3 regions of the Streptomyces sp. NPDC042371 genome follow, and region 3 is predicted to be linked to each of the others. Evidence: riboswitches for the same ligand, from Rfam matches in the RefSeq annotation. Region 3 holds a riboswitch; each other region holds the start of a gene.

Region 1 (6,598 bases), on a different contig from region 3:
CGCGTGGTGCTCTCCGAGGACCACCTGACCCCGGTCGCCGCGGTCTGCCTCTGGTACGACGTCGGCTCCCGCCACGAGGTCAAGGGGCGTACAGGCCTTGCTCACCTCTTCGAGCACCTGATGTTCCAGGGCTCGCAGCAGGTGCACGGCAATGGCCACTTCGAGCTGGTCCAGGGAGCGGGCGGTTCGCTCAACGGCACGACGAGCTTCGAGCGCACCAACTATTTCGAGACCATGCCCGCCCACCAGTTGGAGCTGGCCCTCTGGCTCGAGGCCGACCGGATGGGCTCGCTGCTCTCCGCGCTGGACGAAGAGTCGATGGAGAACCAGCGCGACGTCGTGAAGAACGAGCGCCGCCAGCGGTACGACAACGTTCCGTACGGCACGGCGTTCGAAAAGCTGACCGCCCTCTCGTACCCGGAGGGCCACCCCTACCACCACACGCCGATCGGCTCCATGGCCGACCTGGACGCGGCCACCCTGGAGGACGCGCGAGCGTTCTTCCGCACGTACTACGCGCCCAACAACGCGGTCCTCTCGGTCGTCGGCGACATCGACCCGGAGCAGACGCTGGCCTGGGTCGAGAAGTACTTCGGGTCGATCCCCGGACACGACGGCAAGCAGCCGCCGCGCGACGGCTCGCTGCCCGAGCGCATCGGCAAGGAGCTGCGCGAGGTCATCGAGGAGGAGGTCCCGGCCCGCGCCCTGATGGCCGCCTACCGCCTCCCGGAGGACGGCACGCGCGCGTGCGACGCGGCCGACCTCGCCCTCACCGTCCTCGGCAGCGGCGAGTCCTCCAGGCTCTACAACCGGCTCGTGCGCAGGGACCGCACCGCGGTCGCCGCCGGGTTCGGCCTGCTGCGCCTCGCGGGGGCGCCCTCGCTCGGCTGGCTCGACGTGAAGACGTCGGGCGACGTCGAGGTGCCCGTCATCGAGGCCGCCGTCGACGAGGAGCTCGCCCGCTTCGCCGCGGAGGGCCCCACTCCGGAGGAGATGGAGCGCGCCCAGGCGCAGCTGGAGCGCGAGTGGCTCGACCGGCTCGGCACAGTCGCGGGCCGCGCCGACGAACTGTGCAGGTTCGCGGTCCTGTTCGGCGACCCGCAGCTCGCCCTCACGGCCGTCCAGCGCGTCCTCGACATCACCGCGGAAGAGGTCCAGGAGGTCGCCGGGGCCCGGCTGCGCCCGGACAACCGCGCGGTGCTCGTGTACGAGCCCGTTGACGGGGCCGAGGAGGCCGCAGACGCCGCCGAGGGCGCCGAGGAAGAAGAGGAGGCGGCGAAGTGACCGAGGCCGCGACGATGCAGTTCCACCCCCAGCCCCAGGCCGGTACGGCCAAGCCCTGGGCCTTCCCGGCCCCCGAGCGCGGCACGCTGCCCAACGGCCTCACGGTCCTGCGCTGCAACCGCCCCGGCCAGCAGGTCGTCGCCGTCGAGATCCACCTCGAAGCGCCCCTGGACGCCGAGCCGGAAGGCCTGGACGGCGTCGCCACCATCATGGCGCGGGCCTTCAACGAGGGCACCGACAAGCACTCCGCGGAGGAGTTCGCCGCCGAGCTCGACCGCTGCGGCGCGACCCTCGACGCGCACGCCGACCACCCGGGCGTGCGGGTCTCGCTCGAGGTCCCGGTCTCCCGGCTCCCGAAGGCACTCGGCCTGCTCGCCGACGCCCTGCGGGCCCCCGCCTTCGCGGACAGCGAGATCGAACGGCTCGTACGCAACCGCCTGGACGAGATCCCGCACGAGGCCGCCAACCCGGCGCGCCGCGCCGCCAAGGAGCTCTCCAGGCAGCTCTTCCCGCCGACCGCGCGCATGTCGCGCCCGCGTCAGGGCACCGAGGAGACGGTCACCGCCATCGACTCGGCGGCGGTGCGTGCCTTCTACGAGAAGTTCGTCCGCCCCGCCACGGCCACCCTGGTCGTCGTCGGCGACCTGGTGGGCACCGACCTGGACGCCGTCCTCGCCGACACCGTCGGCGCCTGGACCGGCTCCGCGGGCGAGTCGCGCCCCGTGCCGCCGGTGATCGCCGACGACCGCGGCCGCGTCGTCATCGTGGACCGCCCCGGAGCGGTCCAGACACAGCTGCTGATCGGCCGCGTCGGCGCCGACCGGCACGACCGCGTGTGGCCCGCCCAGGTGCTCGGCACGTACTGCCTGGGCGGCACCCTCACCTCCCGCCTGGACCGTGTCCTGCGCGAGGAGAAGGGATACACCTACGGCGTACGGGCGTTCGGCCAGGTGCTCCGCTCCGCCCCGGACGGGACGGGCGCCGCGATGCTCGCCATCAGCGGCTCCGTGGACACCCCGAACACGGGCCCGGCGCTGGACGACCTCTGGAAGGTGCTGCGCACCCTCGCCGCGGAGGGGCTCACCGACGCCGAGCGCGACGTCGCCGTGCAGAACCTGGTGGGCGTGGCCCCGCTCAAGTACGAGATGGCCGCCTCCGTGGCGGCGACGCTCGCCGACCAGGTCGAGCAGAACCTGCCGGACGACTTCCAGGCGCAGCTGTACCGACAGCTGGCCGCCACCGGCACCGTGGAGGCCACTGCGGCCGTCGTGAACGCCTTCCCGGAGGACCGCCTGGTGACGGTCCTCGTCGGGGACGCCGCGCAGATCGAGGAGCCCGTCAGGGCGCTCGGGATCGGCGAAGTGAGCGTGGTCACCGGCTGAGTGACGGTCGGCGTCGGCGCTGAGCCACAGTCAGGACGCAAGTTGGGACGTATCGGGACCCTGGTGACCCTTTCGGTCGCCAGGGTCCTCATATGTCCGGATTGGTATGGAGGTTGCCTGTCTGCCGTGTGGCGTGCGCTACAAAAGGCGCGTTCTGTTTGTCGATCGAAAGATGCCCCGCTTAGCGTCGACCCGGCTGTTCGTCGCGCAGTACGCCGCATCCGCGGCACCGGACAGTCATCGCCGAGTCCCCGTACGGCGCGAGCCAGGGGAGCCGGGGACCCACATGTCCCCTGGGGTGAATCGGGCACCTTGCCGCGAGGTGAGGGACCCGTAGGAGACCTTCCTGCTCCGAACCCGTCAGCTAACCCGGTAGGCGAGAGGGAAGGAAAGGAACACCCGCCACATGGCGTTCACCCGTGCCACCGGGAAGCACCGTCGTCCGAGTCGCCTCACGCGGACCACCGCGAACGTCGCAGGTGTCGCGGCGCTCACCACCACCGGTGTCATCGGAGGCCTTGCCGCCCCCGCGCTCGCCGCCGCCGACGAAGCGGCCGTGGAGCACACTGGTCTCACCCAGGCGATATCCGTCGGCGACTCGCTCGCCGAGAGCGTCGACGCGCAGGCCGCCGCGCAGCGCCAGGCCGCCGACGACGCCGCTGCCGCCAAGAAGGCCGAAGAGGCCGCCAAGAAGAAGGCCGCCGAGGAGAAGCGCAAGGCCGAGGCGGAGGCCAAGGCGAAGGCCAAGAAGGAGCACGAGGCCAAGGAGCGTGCCGCCCGCGAGGCCGAGCGCAAGCGCCTGAACACCTACGTCTCCCCGGTCTCCGGCTCGTACGTCTCCACGGGCTACCAGACCGGCGGCGCCATGTGGTCCTCCGGCAGCCACACCGGTGTCGACTTCCACGCCGCGTCCGGCACCGCCGTCCACGCGGTCGGCTCCGGCACCGTCGTCGAGGCGGGCTGGGGTGGTGCCTACGGCAACAACGTGGTCATCAAGATGAACGACGGCACGTACACCCAGTACGGCCACATGTCGTCCCTCGGCGTCACCGTCGGCCAGACGGTCACCCCGGGCCAGCAGATCGGTCTCTCCGGGTCCACCGGCAACTCCAGTGGCCCGCACCTCCACTTCGAGGCCCGCTCCGGCGAGGAGTACGGCTCCGACATCGACCCGGTCTCGTACCTGCGCTCGCACGGCGTCAAGGTCTGATCCGAAGCGGACGGCCGACGCGGTCGCCCCACGCGGACGGCCCCGCAGCACTTCACCGAAAGCCCCGGCTCCTCCCGAGCCGGGGCTTTCGGCGTTCCCCGGCCATCGTCCCCTGCCGCCCGTTCTTGGCCAAAAGATATCCATGGATTTCTGTCCGCCGTCGGAAATTCCGGCGCTCTGCAATAGAGTCACGGAACGAGCGTCGGTCGACCGCGTGTCGCGGGGATTAAGGCGGAGGTCCGGTCATGCGCGTTCCCGCGCACTCGGTATGCACGGCCATTCGGGACGACATAGTCGCCGGTGTATATGAAAGGGGCGGCAGACTCACCGAGGAACTCCTCGCGCGGCGCTACGGAGTCTCCCGCGTCCCCGTGCGCGAGGCCCTGCGCACGCTGGAGGCCGAGGGCTTCGTCGTCACCCGCAGGCATGCGGGCGCATGCGTCGCCGAGCCGACGGAACAGGAGGCCGCGGACCTCCTGGAGGTCCGGACGCTGCTGGAGCCGCTCGCCGCGGCACGCGCCGCGCAGCGCCGCACGGACGCACACCTGAAGGTCCTGCGCGGACTCGTCAGGCTGGGCCAGCAGCGCTCCAGGAGCGGCCGCGGGGAGGATCTGCGCTCGCTGGGCGGCTGGTTCCACGAGACGCTCGCCCAGGCGTCCGGCAGCCCCGGCCTCACGGCGCTGCTCACCCCGCTCCGGCACAAGATCGCCTGGATGTACGTCGTCGATACCCCGGCGACGCCGGACGAGTCCTGGTCCGAGCACGCGGCGATCGCCGACGCGGTCGCCCGCCGGGACGCGGAACGGGCGAGGGCGCTCACCGCGGCACACGTCGAACGGGCCCGCGCGGCCCACCGATTGCGGCCCGCGCGCCGGGGCGGCCGCGTGAGGGATTCGCAACATGCCGTAAACACGGTGAGTCTCCGGAATTAACGGAGGCGCCGTATACAAAGAGGAGCCGTAAGAAGAGTCGTCGCGCGATCAATTCGCGGCAATTTCATACGGCCCCACGGCGTTCATGAAAACGGTGTGCATGAAAAATCAAGCGCATACGTCAATGGGGTCACCCGGAATTCCGGGTGACCCCATTGACGTAATGCGAGGAACGTGTCCTAGACCGTCTCCGGAAGCTCCTCGAGCCCCTCGGCGACCAGCTTCGCCAGACGGTCGAGGGCGGCGTCGGCACCCTCGGCGTCGGAGGCGAGCACGATCTCTTCGCCGCCCTGGGCGCCCAGGCCGAGCACCGCGAGCATCGAAGCGGCGTTGACGGGGTTGCCGTCGGCCTTGGCGATCGTCACGGGGACGCCGGCGGCCGTGGCCGCGCGGACGAAGATGGAGGCGGGTCGGGCGTGAAGGCCCTCGGCCCAGCCGACGTTGACGCGGCGCTCAGCCATGTGTTGCTGCCCTTCCAGGTGTCTCACACTTGTCTAGACCAGTGTCTCATGCCGTCGCGGGTGCTCTGCCGGACAGAGGTCCCGGCCCCGGTCGCCGTTCGACCTGTCCTAGCCTGCCCCGGCCCGGGCGGCCGCGCGACCCGTACCCTGGCCCCATGCAGCTCCCGTCGGATCAGCAGGATCGGCACGACTACCCGTCGCACTGGGAAGCCGACGTGGTGCTGCGCGACGGAGGCACCGCCCGCATCAGGCCCATCACGGCCGAGGACGCGGACCGTCTGGTCAGCTTCTACGAACAGGTCTCGGACGAGTCGAAGTACTACCGCTTCTTCGCGCCCTATCCGCGGCTGTCCGCCAAGGACGTGCACCGCTTCACCCACCACGACCTGGTGGACCGGGTGGGACTCGCGGCCACCGTGGGCGGCGAGTTCATCGCCACCGTGCGCTACGACCGCATCGACGAGCGCGGCATGGCCGCCAGTGCGCCCGCCGACGAGGCCGAGGTCGCCTTCCTCGTGCAGGACGCCCACCAGGGCAGGGGGGTCGCCTCCACGCTCCTCGAACACATCGCGGCCGTCGCCAGGGAGCGCGGCATCCGCCGCTTCGCCGCCGAGGTGCTGCCCGCCAACACCAAGATGATCAAGGTTTTCACGGACGCGGGCTACCAACAGAAGCGCAGCTTCGAGGACGGCGTCGTCCGCCTGGAGTTCGACCTGGAGCCCACCGACCGCTCGCTCGCCGTGCAGCGCGCCCGCGAACAGCGCGCCGAGGGACGGTCCGTGCAGCGGCTCCTCATGCCGGGGTCGGTCGCGGTGATCGGGGTGGGCCGGGCCCCAGGCGGGGTGGGCCGCAGCGTTCTGAGCAACCTCCGGGAGTCCGGTTTCACCGGGCGCCTGTACGCGGTGAACAGTGCCTTCGAGGAGTACGGCGCAGAGGGCGAGGGCGCCGACATCGACGGCGTGCCCGCGCACCGCTCGGTCGCGGCCATCGAGGAGCCCGTGGACCTCGCGGTGATCGCCGTGCCCGCCGACCGCGTCCCACAGGCTGTCGCCGAGTGCGGGGAGCGCGGGGTGCGCGGCCTCGTGGTGCTGTCCGCCGGGTACGGGGAGAGCGGCGACGAGGGGCGCGAGCGGCAGCGTGAACTGGTGCGCCAGGCCCGGTCCTACGGCATGCGCATCATCGGGCCCAACGCCTTCGGCGTCATCAACACCTCTCCGGAGACGCGGCTCAACGCCTCGCTCGCCCCGCAGTCCCCCGCGCGGGGGCGGATCGGGCTGTTCACCCAGTCCGGCGCGATCGGCATCGCCCTGCTGTCCGGCCTGCACCGGC
Region 2 (6,598 bases), on a different contig from region 3:
CGGTGATGACCTCCGGCTCGACGCCCAGGATGTCCAGGACGCCCCGGACGAAGTCGTCGCGGTTCTCGGCGTCGCGGGACGCGGACGTGGCGACGAAGCGGATGCGCTCGGCGCCGTGCTCCTTGATGACCGCGGCGTACTCACGGCAGGCCGCGAAGGTGCGGTCCAGGGCCTCCTGAGCGAGGCGGCCCGTCCTGTCCACGCCCTGGCCGAGCCGGACGATCGTCATCCGGCGGTCCAGGTCGACCAGCTCGCCGGTCTCCGGGTCGGCGTCCGCGACCAGGAGCCTGATGGAGTTCGTGCCGCAGTCGATGGCGGCGACCCGGGTCACTCGGCACCCTCAGTGGCGCACGGCGTGACGCACGGGCCCTTCGCCCACCACTCCGGCAGCATCGCGATGGCCTCGTCGCCCAGCGGGTTCACACCGGGCCCCGCGGCCAGGGAGTGGCCGACCAGCACGTGCAGGCACTTCACGCGGTCCGGCATGCCGCCCGCGCTCGGGAAGCCCTCCAGGACCTCGATGGCGTCGCGCCGCGCGATGTAGTCCTCGTGCGCGGCACGGTACTGCTTCGCCAGCTCCTCGTCCGTGGTGAGCCGCTCCGACATCTCCTTCATCACGCCGTTCGCCTCCAGCGTGCCGATCGCGGAGGCGGCCCGCGGGCACGTCAGGTAGTACGTCGTGGGGAAGGGCGTCCCGTCCGGGAGGCGCGGCGCCGTCTCCACGACGTCCGGCTGTCCGCAGGGGCAGCGGTGCGCGATGGCCCGCAGGCCGCGCGGCGGGCGGCCGAGCTGCTGCTTGAAGGCCTCGACGTCGGCGTCGGTGGGCTCGGTGCGCGGGGTGCTCGGCGGGGGCGTTTCCATGCCTGTCTTTCGTGTCAGTGGTCAGTCGTCGGGTCGGTCGGCCTTGTCGACGCCGTCCCAGACGTTCGAGTACCAGGGGCGCGTCGCCGCCCCCTGGTCCGCACGGCGGCTCTTCGCCGCCGCGGGGTCGATCACCGTGAACCCGGTCTCGCCGGGCATCACGTAGTGCAGGCGGTCGCGGACGCGCTGCTCCGCATACGCGTCGTCCTGCCAGCGGGCCTTCTCGTCGCGCAGCTTCTCGACGTCCGCGCGGTGCTCGGCCTGCTGCCTGCGCAGGTCGTCGATCTCGGCGCGCTGCGAGACGTACTGCCTTATCGGGTACGCGAGCGCGACGACCAGCGAGCAGAGCACGAGCGCGAGGAGCGCGGCGCGGCCGGTGAGCCGGGAGCGGCGCGCCTGCCGCTTGGTCTGGGAGCGGTAGACGCGCTCCGCGGTCTGCTCGCCGAGCAGCCGCAGGCGGGTCGCGGTGGAGAACCGGTCCTTGGTCCCGGCCTTGGCCATGGTTCCGCCTCCCCAGAGCTGCGCGTATACGTGCGTACGTCCCCGCACACGGTACGGGACCGGATGCGGGGACGTACGTAACTACGTGCCTGGGAGAGCTGCCTGCTCAGTCAGGTGCCGAAGCTCAGCCCTTGAAGCGCGGGAAGGCCGAGCGACCGGCGTAGACCGCCGCGTCGTCGAGGATCTCCTCGATGCGCAGGAGCTGGTTGTACTTGGCGACGCGGTCCGAGCGGGCCGGGGCACCGGTCTTGATCTGGCCGCAGTTCACGGCGACCGCGAGGTCGGCGATGGTGACGTCCTCGGTCTCGCCGGAGCGGTGCGACATCATGCACTTGAAGCCGTTGCGCTGGGCCATCTCGACGGCGTCCAGGGTCTCGGTCAGCGAACCGATCTGGTTGACCTTGACGAGCAGGGCGTTGGCGGAGCCCTCCTCGATGCCGCGGGCCAGGCGCTCCGGGTTGGTGACGAAGAGGTCGTCGCCGACGATCTGGACCTTGTCGCCCAGGCGCTCGGTGATGACGTTCCAGCCGGCCCAGTCGTCCTCGTACAGCGGGTCCTCGATGGAGACCAGCGGGTACGCGGAGACGAGCTCCTCGTAGTACTCGGTCATCTCCGCGGCCGAGCGGGACTTGCCCTCGAACTCGTACTTGCCGTCCTTGTAGAACTCGGACGCGGCGACGTCGAGCGCGAGGCCGATCTGCTCGCCGGGGACGTAACCGGCCTGCTTGATGGCCTCGATGATGAGGTCGAGCGCGGCGCGGTTGGAGTCCAGGTTCGGGGCGAAGCCGCCCTCGTCGCCGAGGCCCGTGGACAGGCCCTTGGTCTTCAGCACCTTCTTGAGGGTGTGGTAGACCTCGGCGCCCCAGCGAAGGGCCTCGGAGAAGGACTCCGCGCCGATCGGGGCGATCATGAACTCCTGGATGTCGACATTCGAGTCGGCGTGCGACCCGCCGTTCAGGATGTTCATCATCGGGACGGGCAGCAGGTGCGCGTTCGGGCCGCCGAGGTAGCGGAACAGCGGCAGGTCGCTGGCCTCGGAGGCGGCGTGCGCGACGGCGAGCGAGACGCCGAGGATGGCGTTGGCGCCGAGCGAGCCCTTGTTGTCGGTGGCGTCCAGGTCGAACATGGCCTGGTCGATCAGGCGCTGCTCGGTGGCGTCGTAGCCGACGAGCTCCGGGCCGATCTGCTCGATGACGGCGAGGACGGCCTTCTCGACACCCTTGCCCATGTAACGGTTGGGGTCACCGTCACGGAGTTCGATGGCCTCGAAAGCACCGGTGGAGGCACCGGACGGAACGGCGGCACGACCGGTGCTGCCGTCGTCGAGGCCGACCTCGACCTCGACCGTGGGGTTGCCTCGGGAGTCCAGGATTTCCCGGGCTACGACGACGTCGATGGACGGCACGAGCATCTCCTTCTGGGATGTGACGCATTTACGCGGGCCGCGTCGGCCCTGCGTCTCCTGAGCCTAACGGGCTCCGGGCCTTCGGCCAGCCGACCGCCCGTCCCCTGGGACGGACGAGGGCCCAAATACCTTGGAAACCGGGCGTAAGGCCACGTTTTCTACTCGCTAGTAGCGAACAGCGGAGGGCCGACGCGGGGGCGGACGCGGGGGCAGACATGGCCCCGCCCCGGTGCGTACGGGGGATACGCGCACCGGGGCGGGGAGCCCGTGGGGACGGGGGTACGGCCGTGCGTCCGCCGAGGCACGGCCGCTACCGGGTGGGGTCAGCTCAGGTGGAGCTGCTGGCCCGGGTAGATCATGTCGGCGTTGTCGATGATGTCGCCGTTGAGCTTGTAGACCTTGTGCCAGCCGCCCTTGACGTGCTTGGCCTCGGCGATCTTGGACAGGGTGTCGCCCGTCTTGACCTTGTACTCGCCGTCGCCCTTCTTGACCGTCTTGCCGGTCGGGGTCTCGACGGTCTTCTTGGTCTCGGTCTGCGGCGTGGGCTGCGGCTTCGGCGCGGCCTGCTGCTGCGGGGCCTGCTGCGTCTGCTGCGGCTTCGGCGCGGCCTGCTGCTGCTGCGGGGCCTGCTCCTGCGAGCCGCCGCCGCTGCTGGGCGAGGCGCCCGAGAGGCCGACGCCACAGCTCGGCCAGGCACCCTTGCCCTGGCCCGCGAGGACCTTCTCGGCGATCTCGATCTGCTGGGCCTTGGAGGCCTTGTCGGCGGTCGGCGCGTACTTCGTACCGCCGTACGCGGCCCAGGTGGACGGCGAGAACTGCACGCCGCCCTGGTAACCGTTGCCGGTGTTGATCGACCAGTTGCCGCCGGACTCGCACTGGGCGACGGCGTCCCACTCGGCACCGGTGGCGGCGGAGGCCGAACCAGCGGCCATCAGCGGGGCGGCCACGGCGGCACCGGTGACACCGGCGAGCGTGACGACACGGGTGGCCTTGGACGGACGGCGGTGCTTGCCCTTGCTGGAAAACAGCATGAGTTGATCCCCTCACCGACGCCTGCGAGGTGAGCTGTCGGGTTCGGGCCGATGTGGTTGCCCGGCCGCGCTCCTTGAGCGCGGCTTCACCCCTAGCCGTTTCCGGCACTTACCTTGGGTCCCCCGCTCCTGCCTACGGCGCTCAAAGCGACGACTGTTCCCGTCCGGCCGTTGGCAGGATTCGGCGTACCGACCGGCGGGGCCCACCAGTGGCGAGCGGTGACGACCGTAGACACGCGATCGCCGGAATTTCAAAGACGATCAGGGCTTCTGAGACCCATCTCTCACTTGCGCCAAACCAGACATACGGCGCGAAGCCCCCACCCGACTCTTCGTCAACTTCCGTTACTTTTCGCCCAGATCGAGGCTCTGACCGGGGAGGATGAGGTCCGGGTCGCCCCCGACGGTCTTCTTGTTCTCGCTGTAGAGCTCGTGCCATCCGCCGTCGACGCCGAGGTCGTCCGCGATGACCGAGAGGCTGTCTCCGGAGCGCACCGTGTAGGCGCCATCGGCGACTCCGCCGGAGCGGTTCTCGCCGCGCGAGGCGTGCCGTCCGGAGCGGCCGTCCGCGCCCTCGCTCTCGTCCGCGCGGTCGCCGCGGTGGCGGCCCGCGGAGTCGTCGGAGCCGTCCGCCTCGTCGGCGGGGTCGGTCGACTTCTCGGGCGTGGGCGAAGTGGCGTCGTCCTCGCCCGACTTGCCGGAGTCGTCCTTCTTGCCGTCGGCCTTGCCATCGGCTTCGCCCTTGTCGTCCTTTTCGCCTGACTCGTCGTGATTCTTGTCTCGGGAGTCGTCGGCGCCGCTGGAGGGCTTCTCCGGGCCGTCGGACGGGTCGGCGGAGTCCGAGGGCTCACCGGCCTCCTCACCCTTGCCCTTGCCCTTGTCTGAGTCCTTGCCGGAGGCCTTGCCGGAGTCGTCGTCCGAGCCCTTGTCCGAGCCCTTGTCCGAGTCCTTGTCGCCCTTGGAGTCGTCGGAGCCGTCGGGGCCTGTCGAGCCGGACGGCTCGGAGGGCTTCGGCGTGACCGGGTCGCCCGGGTCCACGTCGGCCGCGGCGCCGTCCTGGGTGAGGCCCGCGATCGGGGCGCAGCTCGGCCAGGCGGCGGTGCCCTGGTCGTCGAGGATCTGCTCGGCGACGGCGATCTGCTGCGAGCGGCTCGCCTGGTCGGCGCTCGGCGCGTAGTCGAGGCCGCCGTACGCCTCCCAGTTCTCCTGGGAGAGCTGGAGGCCTCCGTAGTAGCCGCTGCCGGGGTTGGCGCTCCACGCGCCGCCGCTCTCGCACTCGGCGAGCTTCTCCCACGTCGTGGTGTCGGCGGCGCTCGCGCTCGTGGCGCCGAGCAGTGGGATGGCGATGGCTGATCCGGTGACTCCTGCCGCGACGATGATGGCCGGGGCTTGGCGGGGGCGTCGGTGACGACCAGAGCCGGAGAGCATGCGGGTGCCTTTCACGAGACTGCAGCGACGACTTGGGCGCCGGGGGCGCTCAAGTCGTCGTGAACGTAGTCGCAGTCGAACGCTTGTCACAAGTCGATGCAGCGGAGATCACGTGAACATCACAGTCGTGACGGGCCGTCAGTCGGACACCGTTGTCTGTGCGGTTGTGAACTTCACGGGCAGCGTGCGCAGTCCCCGCATGATCAGCCCGCCACGCCACCGCAAATCATCCGGTTCCGCCGCGAGTTGCAGGTCGGGAAGGCGTCGCAGCAGCGTCGTGAGGGCGGTCAGGCCCTCCAGGCGGGCGAGCGGAGCGCCCAGGCAGTAGTGGATTCCGTGCCCGTATCCGAGGTGTTGGTTGTCACTCCGGGAAAGGTCGAGGGTGTCGGGATCCTCGAACCGGGCGGGGTCGCGGTCCGCGGCGGCGAGCACGACGAGGACGGGGTCTCCGGCGGCGATATCCTGCCCGCCGATGGTGAGCGCCTCCGTCGCGAACCGCCACGTGGCGAGCTCGACGGGCCCGTCGTAACGGAGCAGTTCCTCGATGCCGGTCTCCAGGAGCCCGGTGTCGCCCTCCGCCAGCGCCTTCTGGAACCGGGCGCGCTGCTCGGGGTGGGTGAGGAGGGCGTACAGCCCGTTGCCGATCAGGTTGACCGTGGTCTCGAACCCGGCGAAGAGAAGGATGAAGGCCATGGCTGCGGCCTCGTTCTCGGTGAGGTGCTCGCCGTGGTCGGAGGCCTTGATGAGACCGGAGATGAGGTCGTCGCCGGGTTCGAGGCGCTTGCGGTGGATGAGCTCGGCGAGGTAGCCGCGCATCTTCTTGACCGACCGGGCGACGCCGCCGCGCGGGCCGCCGCCGTGCCGGATCATCATGCCCGCCCAGTCGCGGAAGTCGTCCTGGTCCTCGCGGGGGACGCCGAGGAGGTCGCAGATGGCGTAGATGGGGAGGGGGAAGGCGAACTCGTGGATGAGGTCGGCACTGCCCTCTGCCACGAACGTGTCGATGAGCTGGTCCGTCAGCTCCTGTACCCGGGGGGCGAATTCCGCGACGCGGCGTGGCGTGAAGGCCTTGGAGACGAGGCGGCGCAGCCGGGTGTGGTCCGGCGGGTCGATGTTGAGCAGATGCGTCATGAGGTTGGCGCTGCGCTCGCCCGGGATCCCGGTCTTGCTCTTCGCGTGCGCGGGCTCGTCGTGGTGGGCCGGGTTCTTGCTGAGCCGCTGGTCGGCGAGGGCCTGCTTGGCGTCCGCGTACCGGGTGACCAGCCATGCCTCGACCCCGCTGGGCAGCCGCTGCTTGCGTACGGGCTCGTGTGTGCGGAGCCAGGCGTATGCGGGGTAGGGGTCGGAGGCGAACTCCCAGGTGAAGAGTTCT
Region 3 (6,598 bases):
GCTGGTCTGACCGGGCGCTGGGGCGCCGGGGGACTGGGGCCCTAGCGGTGTGCGGCGGCGCCGGGCGGTGCCGCCGGGCCGAGATGGCGCAGGGCCCAGCGGTAGTGGCCGACCGCCTTCGCGGCGCCGATGAGGCCCGTGAGCCAGAGGAGCAGGCCGATGCCCATGCCTAGGGCGACGTCGGCGTAGGTCTCGTGGCCCGGTTCGGCGTACGCGGCCGCGGTGAAGGACAGCCAGAGGCCGAGTGTGCACACGGCCAGGGACGACAGGAGCCAGACGAGGCTGCGGCCGGGGGAGCGCAGCCTGGCGTCGGACGTCGGGTGACTGTCCAAGGCGAGCCAGGCGTCCTTCAGTTGCCGCAGGCGCCGGTCGTGGCGGATGCCGAGGGCGACGCCGATGACCGAGGGGGCCAGCACCGCCAGGCCGAGGACCATGAGGACCGGGCCCAGGAGGAAGGCGCTGGGGTCCTTGTCGTCGATGTACCGGATCGGCTGGACCAGCAGGGACCAGCCGATGACGCCGCCGAGTCCGCACAGCCACAGCAGCAGGAGCCGGATCAGCCCGAAGTGCCGCCTGTGCAGCTCTTGGAGGGCCATGCCGCGGTCGGTGAGCAGCGTCTGCCGGTCCGGCCAGGTGCGCAGATACACGGGTGGCGGGGGCGGAGGCAGCGTACGGCTAGGCATGTCCGTGACAATACTGGCGGGGCTGCTCCTTGATCGCCGCGGCCCGGTTGCAGGGCCTGGTTGCAGAGGCCTGGTCGCCGCGGCCCGGTCGGCGGCGGTCGGGCGTTCAGGACACGCGTGTGGCTCCCGCGAACGGCATCTGGTCGATGGGGGCGAGCCGGACGGGGGCGCTCGGGTTCGGGGCGTGGATCATCTGGCCGTTGCCGACGTAGAGGCCGACGTGGCTGATGCCCGAGTAGAAGAACACCAGGTCGCCGGGGCGCAGTTCGGAGCGGGGGACTCGTCGGCCCGCGGCGATCTGAGCGTAGGTGGTGCGGGGCAGGCCGACGCCCGCCGATCGGTAGGCGGCCTGGGTGAGCCCCGAGCAGTCGAAGGCGTCGGGCCCGGTGGCGCCCCAGACGTAGGGGCTGCCGAGGGCCTTGGAGGCGTACGAGACGGCGGACGCGGCGCGGGCGTTGGGGGCCTTGGCGGCGCCCGGGGCGGTGTCACGGGCCGTGGAGCGGTTGGCGCGGTCGTCGCCCGCCGGGCCGGTGAGTTCGTCGCGCTGCGTGGCGCTGAGGCGGGACAGCAGCCGCTTCGCCTCGCCGAGCTTTCCGGTGATCTTCTTCTTCTGCGTGCGCAGTTCCGCCTGGCGTGCGCGGAGGGCGGCCAGCCGGTCGTCGGCCCGGCCGCGCAGCCGGTCGATCTCATGGGCCTGCTCCCGCACTTCGCCGACGGCCAGGGCCTGACGGCTGCCCGCCCGGTCGGCGCGCGCCGCGCGGTCCAGGAACTGCGCGGGGTCGGAGGAGAGCGCGAGCTGTACGGAGGGGTCGATGCCGCCCGCACGGTACTGCGCCGCGGCGTACGAACCCAGGCTGTTGCGGGCGGAGTTGAGCTTCTCCGTCTTGCGGGCCGCTTCGTCGCGCAATTTGCCGAGCGTGGTTTCGGCCTTTTCGGCCTTCTCCTTCGCGCCGTTGTACTTCTCGGTGGCGGTCTCGGCCTCGCGGTAGAGCGAGTCGACCTTGGACTTCACCTCGGCGGGGCTGAGTCGGGGGTCCGCGTGTCCCGTGCCGTCGAAGGCGGTGGCCGATGCGGCTCCCGCGAGGGCGAGGGTCAAGGCGGTGCGGGCCGTGCTGCCGCTGAGCGAGCGCTGGCTGGGCTTGCGGTGCGCTGCCACGAAGTGGGGCTCCTTACGTGTCCGGCGGCGGCCCGCACAGGGGGAGCAGGCCGCCGCCGGGCTTCTCGGCGGTGGTGACCGACGGCCGTCCTGGGCCGGACGGCGGTGGGGAGTCGGCCACCTGGTGGAGGACGCTAAACCTGGGCGTCACGGGTGAGTGACGGATTGTGCGCAACTGACAGAAGTGGGCGGAACGGCGACCCGCCGCGACCGTGTGCATCGCCGGGCTGCGGCGGCTTCGCACAGAGGTGTGACCGATGGCTCGTTTCCGACCTACCCGGCCGTGGGGCAGTGATATGGGGGCGCCTGCCGGGAGGGCCGGGGGCCCCGGCTAGGCTCCGGCCTCATGGACCTACTCATCCATCTCTTCGTCGGCCTGCACATCATCGGCATCGCCTCGCTCCTGGGCGGTTTCCTCACCCAGATGAAGCAGATGGGCCAGGGCACCGCCCGATTCAGCCCCGGGATGCTGCACGGTGCGCTGATCATGCTCCTCACCGGTGTGGTCCTCGTGGGCCTCAACCAGGCGGACGACAACACGGTCAACAACGTCAAGATCGGCATCAAGATGGCCGTCCTGATCGTGATTCTCGCGCTGGTCTACGTGAAGCGGGACGAGGAGAAGATCGACAAGAGCCTGTTCGGCGCGGTCGGCCTGCTGACCACGGCGAACATCTTCATCGCGGTGCTGTGGACCTGAGTTTTCCGCCTGCACGCGCGCGTGGAAGGGGTGCTCGGGAGAGCGGTTCTTTCCTGCGGGGCGCTTCGTCGTCAGGCGGGGCGCACCACGCTGTGGATCGGCATGTAGTAGATCGACTCGACGCGGACGTTCGCGCCCGGCTTCGGGGCGTGGATCATCTTGCCGTTGCCGATGTAGATCCCCACGTGACTGATGTCGTCGTAGAAGAACACCAGGTCACCCGGTTTGGCGTCGGCGGTCTTCACCGTCGTGCCGACCTTCACCTGGTCCCACGTGGTGCGCGGCAGGGAGATCCCCGCGGCCTTCCACGCGTCCTGGGTGAGCCCGGAGCAGTCGTAGGAGTCGGGGCCGGTGGCGCCCCAGACGTACGGCTTGCCGATCTGGGCCTCCGCGAAGGAGATGACCTTCGCGGCCTTGGTGGCGTAGCCGCCGTCCGGGCTCCCGGAGCCCGAACCGGAACCTGAGCCGGAACCGGAGCCCGAACCCGCGTCGGAACCGGAACCGGAGTCCTGGCCGCCGTCCCGCTCCTTCTCCCGCTGGGCCGCCTCCTCCGCCTTGCGCTTGCGCTCCGCCTCGGCGGCCTGCTCGCGCGCCAGCTTCTCGGCCTTGCGCTTGGCCTCCTGCTTCTTCTTCCGCTCGATCTCCGCGAGCCGCGCCTTCTCCTCGGCGGTCAGCTTCGAGAGCATCTCGCGCGCGTCGCCCAGCTTCTTCTGGACCGTCTGCTTGCTCGTCCTGAGGTCGTCCCGCGAGTCGGTCAGCGTCTTGAGGCTCTTCGCGGCCTTCGTGCGCTGCTTCGTCGCCGACGCCTGCTCCATCTGGTAGGCGTCGACCGCCTTCTTCTGGCGCGTGGTCAGCCGGTCCGCCAGATGGTTCTGGTCGAAGTAGCCCTGCGGATCGTTGGCGAGCATCATCGTCGCCGTCTCGGAGACGGCGCCGGTGCGGTACTGCGCCGCGGCGAAGGAGCCGAGCTCCTTGCGCGCGTCGTTCAGCTTGTCGGTGCGCTTGGCCACGTCGTCGAGCAGCCGGTCGACCTTCTTGCGCTGCTTATCGGTGTGCTCCTTGGCCGAGTTGTACTTCTGGGTGGCTACACCCGCCTGCTGGTAGAGCTCGTCGACCTTCTTCTGTACCTCTTCGAGGCTGGGCTTCGTCGGCGCGGAGGGCGCTGCCTGTGCGCTCTGCGACAGGAGGGCGACGGAGGTGAGGGCTGCCGTCGTGATGCCGAGGGCGGGGGCCGTGCGTAGGCCGGCCGTCCGGTTCCGCGGCTTGCGGTGCGACGCCAAGGAGGCGACTCCTTCCGTAGACCGCCTACCGGGTTAGCTGTCGGGTTCGGGCGGTTGGTTCGGAAGGCTGCCCTACAGTCCCGTACTTCGTACGGGACCGATTCACCCCAAGGTCTCGGTGGGTCCCCGGCTCCGACCATGTCGGACTCGGCGGAGGCCGCCCGTTCCCGGCGGGGTTCGCCGGTGGGGGGACGAGTGGCCCGTCGGGCACGCTAGCCAACTCGTGTGGCCCGTGTGAAGGTTGATGTTCGATATGCCCGATACATTTTCGTGACTTTACGAGACCCGAGACCTGAGCCCTGAGACACGGCCCGCGGCCCGCGGTGAGACACCATAGCGGAATGCGATCGTCCATGTGCGGGGAGTCAGGATCGCGGGGGTGTCCGGAACCCGCAGCGGGTTGTCAGTGGGGCCGCCTAGACTCGGGAGGCGATGAGCAGCCTCTTTGATGACAGCTTCCTGGCGGACCTGCAGCCCTCCCGGGCCACGGACGAAGCGCCCCCGCCGCCGCCCGAGGACAGCGCTCCGGAACCCATTCCGGACGACCTGTTCGACGGGAAGTTCGACGCGCCCATGACCCGGGATTCGCATTACCGCGACGGCGCCCCGCGCCCGGTCATCGACCCGGCGACGCTCCTGGACGGGCTGAACGAGAACCAGCGCGCGGCGGTCGTGCACGCAGGTTCCCCGCTGCTCATCGTCGCCGGTGCCGGATCCGGCAAGACCCGCGTGCTGACCCACCGCATCGCGCACCTGCTCGCCGAGCGCGGCGTGCACCCCGGCCAGATCCTCGCGATCACCTTCACGAACAAGGCCGCGGGCGAGATGAAGGAGCGGGTCGAGCAGCTCGTGGGCCCCCGGGCGAACGCGATGTGGGTGTCCACCTTCCACAGCGCCTGCGTCCGTATCCTCCGCCGTGAGTACAAGAAGCTGGGCTTCACGTCCTCCTTCTCGATCTACGACGCCGCCGACTCCAAGCGCCTCATGGCCCTGGTCTGCCGTGACCTGGACCTCGACCCGAAGAAGTTCCCGCCGAAGTCCTTCAGCGCCAAGATCTCGAACCTGAAGAACGAGCTGATCGACGAAGAGGACTTCGCAGGTCAGGCCGCCGACGGCTTCGAGAAGACCCTCGCCCAGGCCTACGCGATGTACCAGTCGCGCCTCCGCGAGGCGAACGCGATGGACTTCGACGACCTGATCATGACGACGGTCCATCTGCTGCGCGCCTTCCCGGACGTCGCCGAGCACTACAGGCGCCGCTTCCGGCACGTCATGGTCGATGAGTACCAGGACACCAACCACGCCCAGTACGCACTGGTGCGCGAGCTGGTCGGGCCCTCCGGAGGCGAGGGGGACGACCCCGCCGAGCTCTGCGTGGTGGGCGACGCCGACCAGTCGATCTACGCCTTCCGTGGCGCCACCATCCGCAACATCCTCCAGTTCGAGGAGGACTACGCGGACGCGACGACGATCCTCCTGGAGCAGAACTACCGCTCCACGCAGACGATCCTGACCGCCGCGAACGCGGTCATCGAGCGGAACGAGAGCCGCCGCCCCAAGAACCTGTGGACCAACCAGGGCGCGGGCGCACGCATCACCGGATACGTCGCCGACACCGAGCACGACGAGGCCCAGTTCGTCGCCGACGAGATCGACCGCCTCACCGACGCGGGCGACGCCAAGTCCGGCGACGTGGCGATCTTCTACCGGACGAACGCCCAGTCCCGTGTCTTCGAAGAGATCTTCATCCGCGTCGGCCTGCCCTACAAGGTCGTCGGCGGAGTCCGCTTCTACGAGCGCAAGGAGGTCCGCGATGTGCTGGCCTACCTGCGTGTTCTCGCCAACCCCGAGGACGCGGTCCCGCTGCGCCGCATCCTCAACGTGCCGAAGAGGGGCATCGGCGACCGCGCCGAAGCCATGATCGACGCGCTCGCGCAGCGCGAGAAGATCTCCTTCCCGCAGGCGCTGCGCCGCGTCGACGAGGCGTACGGAATGGCGGCCCGCTCGACCAACGCCGTCCGGCGCTTCAACACGCTCATGGAGGAGCTGCGGACCATCGTCGAGTCCGGTGCGGGCCCGGCCGTCGTCCTGGAAGCCGTGCTCGAACGGACCGGCTATCTCGCCGAGTTGCAGGCCTCGACCGACCCGCAGGACGAGACCCGCATCGAGAACCTCCAGGAGCTCGCCGCCGTGGCGCTGGAGTTCGAGCAGGACAACAACGGCCAGGCGGCGGACGGCAGTCAGGCGGCGGACGACGCTCAGGTGGCGGACGGCGCTCAGGCAGAGGGCGAAGCGGGCGCGGGTGACGCGGGCGAGGGTGAGGGCGATCCGGGTGAGGGTGCGGCTCCGGCCGGTACGCTCTCGGACTTCCTGGAGCGTGTCGCCCTGGTCGCCGACTCCGACCAGATCCCCGACGAGGAGGACGACGGCTCCGGAGTCATCACGCTCATGACCCTGCACACCGCCAAGGGCCTCGAATTCCCCGTCGTGTTCCTGACCGGCATGGAGGACGGCGTCTTCCCGCACATGCGCTCTCTCGGGCAGGTCAAGGAGCTGGAGGAGGAGCGTCGCCTTGCGTACGTGGGCATCACGCGCGCGCGTGAACGGCTCTACTTGACGCGGTCCTCGATGCGCAGCGCCTGGGGCCAGCCGTCGTACAACCCGCCGTCCCGCTTCCTGGAGGAGATCCCGGACGCGCACCTGGACTGGAAGCGGACCGGCTCGGTCGGCGCACCGGCCTCGTCCGGACCTGCCGCGGGCATCGCCTCGTCGCTGTCCT

What was found. Region 3 has a riboswitch for cyclic di-AMP ahead of AC068B_RS08755 (C40 family peptidase). Riboswitches for the same ligand answer to the same signal wherever they lie in the genome.
Region 1: another riboswitch for cyclic di-AMP. It lies ahead of AC068B_RS10330 (M23 family metallopeptidase); the one in region 3 lies ahead of AC068B_RS08755 (C40 family peptidase).
Region 2: another riboswitch for cyclic di-AMP. It lies ahead of AC068B_RS16620 (transglycosylase family protein); the one in region 3 lies ahead of AC068B_RS08755 (C40 family peptidase).

What each region holds. Positions count from the first base shown of each region.
Region 1 is NZ_JBWKAP010000003.1:152,450-159,047, forward strand. Features, by position in the region: gene AC068B_RS10320 (M16 family metallopeptidase) at 1-1,284, shown strand, start outside; gene AC068B_RS10325 (M16 family metallopeptidase) at 1,281-2,666, shown strand; cyclic di-AMP (ydaO/yuaA leader) riboswitch at 2,898-3,060, shown strand; gene AC068B_RS10330 (M23 family metallopeptidase) at 3,073-3,876, shown strand; gene AC068B_RS10335 (GntR family transcriptional regulator) at 4,122-4,808, shown strand; gene AC068B_RS10340 (HPr family phosphocarrier protein) at 4,988-5,269, opposite strand; gene AC068B_RS10345 (bifunctional acetate--CoA ligase family protein/GNAT family N-acetyltransferase) at 5,425-6,598, shown strand, end outside.
Region 2 is NZ_JBWKAP010000005.1:118,084-124,681, forward strand. Features, by position in the region: gene AC068B_RS16600 (Ppx/GppA phosphatase family protein) at 1-331, opposite strand, end outside; gene AC068B_RS16605 (DUF501 domain-containing protein) at 328-861, opposite strand; gene AC068B_RS16610 (FtsB family cell division protein) at 883-1,362, opposite strand; gene eno (phosphopyruvate hydratase) at 1,487-2,773, opposite strand; gene AC068B_RS16620 (transglycosylase family protein) at 3,091-3,798, opposite strand; cyclic di-AMP (ydaO/yuaA leader) riboswitch at 3,803-3,949, opposite strand; gene AC068B_RS16625 (LysM peptidoglycan-binding domain-containing protein) at 4,144-5,226, opposite strand; gene AC068B_RS16630 (cytochrome P450 family protein) at 5,365-6,598, opposite strand, start outside.
Region 3 is NZ_JBWKAP010000002.1:660,538-667,135, reverse strand. Features, by position in the region: gene AC068B_RS08780 (LuxR C-terminal-related transcriptional regulator) at 1-10, shown strand, start outside; gene AC068B_RS08775 (hypothetical protein) at 42-683, opposite strand; gene AC068B_RS08770 (C40 family peptidase) at 790-1,839, opposite strand; gene AC068B_RS08765 (hypothetical protein) at 1,853-1,990, opposite strand; gene AC068B_RS08760 (hypothetical protein) at 2,186-2,539, shown strand; gene AC068B_RS08755 (C40 family peptidase) at 2,611-3,819, opposite strand; cyclic di-AMP (ydaO/yuaA leader) riboswitch at 3,827-3,982, opposite strand; gene AC068B_RS08750 (ATP-dependent DNA helicase) at 4,252-6,598, shown strand, end outside.